Regions from separate parts of the Paenibacillus sp. GCM10028914 genome, predicted to be linked through region 2. Evidence: riboswitches for the same ligand, from Rfam matches in the RefSeq annotation. Region 2 holds a riboswitch; the other holds the start of a gene.
The links. Region 2 has a riboswitch for cyclic di-AMP ahead of ACFQV5_RS14985 (APC family permease). Riboswitches for the same ligand answer to the same signal wherever they lie in the genome.
Positions count from the first base shown of each region.

Region 1: linked by a shared signal. The riboswitch ahead of ACFQV5_RS04980 (TrkH family potassium uptake protein) and the one ahead of ACFQV5_RS14985 (APC family permease) in region 2 are both predicted to bind cyclic di-AMP.

Region 1 covers NZ_JBHTFO010000006.1:62,499-65,685, forward strand. Annotated here, with positions in the region: gene ACFQV5_RS04975 (CPBP family intramembrane glutamic endopeptidase) at 1-663, opposite strand, end outside; cyclic di-AMP (ydaO/yuaA leader) riboswitch at 934-1,077, shown strand; gene ACFQV5_RS04980 (TrkH family potassium uptake protein) at 1,139-2,482, shown strand; gene ACFQV5_RS04985 (potassium channel family protein) at 2,498-3,166, shown strand.
Region 2 covers NZ_JBHTFO010000015.1:340,881-344,067, reverse strand. Annotated here, with positions in the region: gene ACFQV5_RS14985 (APC family permease) at 1-1,376, opposite strand, end outside; cyclic di-AMP (ydaO/yuaA leader) riboswitch at 1,517-1,677, opposite strand; gene ACFQV5_RS14980 (MFS transporter) at 1,929-3,187, opposite strand, start outside.

The DNA of each region.
Region 1 (3,187 bases), on a different contig from region 2:
TTTCAGCTGAAGCTGTGACGCCCCGATCTTTGCTTCCGGATCCACATATATTAGGCCTGGTTCACCTTCTTTAGTAACCTGTTTCAGCTTAGAGACACTATAACCGGCTCTTTGCAGCCAAGGTTCTGCAAGTGACATCTTCTGAGCTAAGGACATATCCCCTTCAATCAAGAGAAGCATCTGCTTGCGAACTTCACTGTTTTGGAGCATGGCCCCTTCATAGTTGGAATTAGCTAAGTCGTATGAAAATCCGGCAATACCAGCATTTTGCATGTGGACATCTACATTCAGAGCGTTGCCGTCCGCTTGCTCAAGCCTGACGCGATATACGTCATAGGGATATTTACTTTCAAATTTTTTGTTGTATTCCTTAAGTAATTTTTCTTTAGATAGATATCCGTAAACATCGGATTTGGATTGATATGTAACAAGGGGTTCTTTAGCTGTGATGTTGTTATACTGCATGTTCTCTTGTGCGAAACGTATAGCAGTGTCGGCTGCTACCTTCTTGGTAATCATTTCGGGTGTTTTAACCTCTAGGGTATCGGAGGCAGTAGACGGAAACACTTGGAACATTAAAAACAGAATCAGGCCGATGATCCCGAGTACAACGAGTTTCTTTTTGTTAGATTGAAGCTGAAGCGGTTGTCCTGCTTTATTCATGTCATCCTCCTTGGCCGGTATTTGTTATTACTTTTCGATTATTTCTGAAGACATAAAGTCAATATAACATAGATATGAATGACACAAACGGCTTAGCCCATTCAAAATTATGAAATATCCGCTGAAAATGCAGGAAAGATTTCGAAAACCTCAGTAAATCATGTGCTACTACTCTGGAATATGCCCAATTCCGTTCTTTTTTAAGATAATTCAACTCAATTACGGTTTTGGTATCCTTTAAGGATTGCGTTATAATCACATCATGTTAATTGAATAGATCAGCCGAATTTCGTAATGAACATGGGGGAACCATTTAATTGGGGTGAATTTCGCTTCCGAAAAGGTAGCGAATAGGGCGACCTGTGATATGCCCGAATCCGTCAGCTAACCTCGTAGGCTGTAGCACAGGAACCCAAACGCTTAAGGCATTGGATTTCCAGTGTCTTTTTTGTTTGATTTTTTTGAAGAGGTGAGCATGTTGACTTCGAAATTAAAATGGCTTCGCTTGTCGCCACCTCAAATTCTTGTTTTCGGATTTGGGGCTATTATTCTGATTGGAACGATGCTTCTTATGCTTCCGATAGCCAATACGACAGGGGAACCGCTGAACTTTATGGATGCCTTATTTACTGCAACATCCGCAACTTGTGTGACGGGGCTTGTAGTAGTGGATACAGGGACATTCTTTAGTTCTTTTGGACAGGTTGTCATCATGTTATTGATACAAATTGGTGGACTTGGCTTCATGACCATGGCCACGCTGTTTGCACTTGTTCTGAAACAACGTATTTCATTGAAAGACCGTTTGGTTCTGCAAGAAGCGATGAATCAATCCTCAATGGAGGGGATCGTTCGTCTGATCCGCCGGGTTCTGCTGTACTCTTTGGTGATCGAGGCTTGTGGAGCTACGCTGCTGACCATTCGCTGGGCTTTTGATATGCCAATCGGGAAGGCATTGTACTTCGGTGTTTTTCATGCGATATCCATGTTCAATAATGCGGGATTTGATCTGTTTGGTGATTTTAGAAGTTTGACCGGATATGTGTATGATCCAATCGTCAATTTTGTGGTTATGTTCCTGATTGTATCAGGCGGCATCGGCTTTATCGTTATGGCTGATCTGGTTGATTATCGGAAAAGACGCAGATTATCGTTACATTCAAAAGTGGTATTGTCCATGACAGGTTCTCTTATTGTTATAGGGGCGATTGTAATATTTATTTTTGAATTTACGAATCCCGAGACACTTGGATCATTGAACTGGGGCGGTAAAGTTCTGGGCTCCTTTTTTCAATCGGTAACACCAAGAACGGCGGGGGCTAACACATTAGACATTACCGAGCTTCGTCAAGCTACACAGTTCTTCATCGTAATTCTGATGTTTATCGGGGCTTCCCCAGGTTCTACAGGAGGGGGGATCAAAACCACGACATTTACGATGATGATTGCTGCTGTTATCGCTATGATGCGTGGTCGAGATGATATTGTGTTGTTCAGGTATCGCTTGGTTCAGGAACGGATTCTAAAAGCACTGACTATTACACTGCTTGCTTTGTTATTGGTCATTACAGTATCGATGATTCTTTCGACAACAGAAGACAGCAGCTTCCTCTCCATAATATTTGAAGCTACGTCTGCCTTTGGTACGGTGGGGCTGTCTATGGGACTAACCCCCGAACTATCGTTGTTCGGTAAGCTGCTCATTAGCATTACGATGTTTGCAGGTCGTCTTGGTCCATTAACACTTGCTTATGCATTAGGTCCTAAAAAGAGTAAAGAGTTGTATCGTCATCCAGAAGGAAAAATGATTATTGGATAAGGAGATTGGCTAGAAATGAAATCAAAGCAATTTGCGGTTATTGGGCTTGGGAGATTCGGATCAAGTCTTGCACTTGAACTGATGGACTTAGGTTATGAGGTACTCGGGATCGATCGAGATGAAGAAGTGGTCGAGGATATGAGTGAATTCCTTACCCATACCGTTGTAGCAGATGCTACGGATGAAGAAGTGCTGAAGTCGCTTGGGATCAGGAATTTTGACTGTGGGATTGTGGCCATTGGAGATGAGATCCAGACGAGTATTCTCGCAGCTATTCTCCTGAAAGAGCTAGGCGTTAATACGGTCGTTGCCAAGGCGGTTTCAGTACTTCATGGTAGAGCCTTGGAGAAACTCGGAGTAGACCGGGTGATATTCCCTGAGAGAGACATGGGAATACGTGTTGCGCATCAGCTCGTTACTCCAAACCTTCTGGATTACATCGAATTGTCCAAGGAATATCGGATAGTCGAGATGACGGTGACAGAATGTATGGACGGAAAAACATTAAATGAGCTGAATACCCGTGTTCGTTACGGTATCAGTGTCGTAGCACTTAATCAGCGTTCTGGAGTTATTGTAGCCCCAACCGCAATGGACGTGTTACGTGCAGGCGATATTATGGTTGTTATCGGAGCGAAAGAGAACATTGACCGCTTCGAAGGTGAAGTTGTTAATATGCAATAAAGTACGAAAACCCTTGTGAAA
Region 2 (3,187 bases):
AATTGTTCACCAACGGCATCATAGTGCTTTTTAATGCGTAGGAACAAGTAAACGATTAATGGCAGGAATATCAGCACAGGCCAAATCTGCACAAATTTCGTTACGAAAAAGATAAGGAATACGGTAAAGCTGATCAAAGCGCCGATGGTATTAATAATTAATTTTGTCACCCAACCTGCTGTCTTCTCCCGAATCCATTTTACCATCATCCCTGTCTGGGATAGGGTGAAAGGTATAAACACCCCCACAGCATATAACGGAATTAAACTCTCGGTTTGCCCGTGAAAGACAATAATCAGAACTATAGATAATACCCCAAGAATTAAAATCCCATTTGAGTAACCAAGGCGGTCTCCCCGAACGGTAAACATTCTTGGAATGAATTTATCCTTAGCAAGATTGACTGCAAGGAGTGGAAATGCTGAATATCCCGTATTCGCTGCTAGGATTAGAATCAATGCAGTTGTCCCTTGTATAAAGAAATACATAATATTACGGCCGAAGGTTTGGCTCGCAATCTGGGATACGACTGTTTCCTGCGCTGTTGGCGTTATACCGTAATAATAAGCTAGGAATACGATACCCGAGAACAATACGGCGAGTAATATGCCCATGGCCATTAATGTTTTGGCTGCATTTCTGGGCGCAGGATCTTTAAAGTTCGGTATGGCATTCGATATTGCCTCCACCCCGGTGAGAGCTGAGCTACCAGATGCAAAAGCTCTTAGCAGGATGAATAAGCTTATACCTGCAACCGGAGTTCCGATTGGAGCATGAAACTCAGGAGAAGCGTTACCCATCAGAATATTGTACATATTTACTCCAAGTAGAATAAACAAGGCCAATACGAACAAATAAACGGGATAAGCAAGCACGGTAGCCGACTCGGTAACTCCCCTTAAGTTCAGTATCGTTATAAGGATGACAAACGCTACCGCAATGCCGACTTTATGCTCATGCAATATTGGGAAAGCGGATGTTAAAGCATCCGTCCCTGCCGAGACACTTACTGCAACAGTAAGGATATAATCTACCAACAGAGAACCACCAGCAACTAAACCGGGATATATTCCAAGGTTCTCTTTAGATACGACATAAGCTCCCCCTCCGTGAGGATAAGCAAATATGATTTGACGGTAAGATAAAATTAAAGCCGTTAATAGTACCAATACTCCAATCCCAATAGGAATCGAATACCAAAGTGCAGCCCCGCTGATCGTAATCAGAACAAGCAGGATTTGTTCTGGTCCGTATGCTACAGATGAAAGTGCATCTGAGGAGAGTATTGCTAATGCCTTTTTCTTGTTCAGTTTTTGTTCTCCAAGTTCATTCGATTTAAGAGGCCGACCAATCAATAGTCTTTTTATTGCTGCCATCGTTAATGTCACCGCCTAGAGTTATTAAATATATCGTTTGAATTCGCCCTCATCACGTCCTGCAACACGATTTAGGCATAACAAAAAAAGCCGCAGGAAAGCTGGAGCTTTCCCGTGGCTTGAAAAAATAAGACACGACAAATTCCTCTTTCTTAACGCTTACGAGGTTAGCTGACGGATTCGGGAAGGAAAGTATCCCTACACATGCAGTAGCTAGCCAAGTGATTCACCCCGGAGATGAGGATGGTCTCATCTTATTGGTTCCCCCGCTTCTGATTTCAGAATTAAGCGATTTAGGAATATTCGGTTTTCATTCCAATTTGTAATGCACATTCATGATTACGAATGAATCTTACTCCTTCTTGGCACTTACTGTAAAGAAGCAAAGAAGCACATTTCAGTCAAAAAAAACGAATAAAAAGTCCATGATATCGATTACAAATGGTCTTCACCATGATTATCTTGAATTATCTCTGCCTCACTCTATTTTCCAAGTATACAAAAAATTAAAAAGCAGACCTTAAGGTCTGCTCATTGTATTTATTCTCCCACTCATGTTATTGAACTAAATTTCTTCTTTTTAAAAGACCAAAACATGATTGGGATTAACATTATAGCGAGGATACTCCCGGCAAAAGAGAGTGCAGAAAAACTGGAGTGCGCAACAACCATACCAGATAATGCCCCTCCCGAGGCACCTGCCAGAGCTATTAGAACATCTACAGATCCTTGTACTTTCGCTCCATTAGTAGAGTTGGTTGAATCGACAATTAAAGCAGTTCCACTAATCAATCCCATATTCCAACCGAGACCCAGAAGGGATAATGCTACGATTAACATAACCAGTGAGTCGGCAGGTGCAAGCGCAGCAATTATTCCTGAAGTAAGTAATGTTACACCAGAAGCAACTGCCATGACCTTACGTCCGATTTTATCAACCAAAATTCCAGTAACTAAGGATGGGAGATACATGGAGCCTATGTGGAAACCTAAAACCAAACCTACTTCTCCCAACCCATATCCATGATGTTTCATATGTACAGGAGTCATCGTCATGATAGCAATCATGACAATCTGGGTTACAATCATAACCGAAGCGCCAAGGACTATACCTCTTCTCTCTGCATACATTTCTTTTGGCTCATCAATGTTTCTTGTAGCTTTAACGGAGCTTTTGGCAAGTTCATTCGCGATTAATAGTGGATCTGGACGAAGGAAAATCAGCAAGACTAATCCAGCTAGAATATATGCTGCCGCAGCTAAAATAAATGATCCTCCTAAACGAGGTACACCTATCGAAAGAGCGAAATCACCCATAATATTCACTAAATTCGGACCGGTAACAGCGCCCAGTGTTGTGAATACCATTGCCATACTTACAGCGGTTGCCCTTTGCTTTGATGTCGCTAAATCCGTACCCGCATAACGGGCTTGTAGATTTGTTGCAGTCCCTGCACCGTAAATAAAAAGTGAGGGGAAGAGTAACCAAATGCTATTAAGAATGACAGATATGATTACACCAATTGCTCCTATGCCACCTGTGATAAAACCTAAACCCAATCCGAGTCTTCTCCCATGTTTCTGTGAGAACCTTCCTACCAACAGAGCCGCGACTGCTGAACCCAACGTAAATAAGGCAGTTGGAACGCCAGTATAGTTATCTGTGCCCAGCATTTCCTGAGCTAGTAGTGCACCAACCGTTATTCCAGCTGCAAGTCCAGCACCTCCAAATATTTGCGAAAATATCACAGTCACAAGTGTACGGCGATAAAGATTTCGCTGTTTATCCGGGGAATGAATATAGCTTTGTA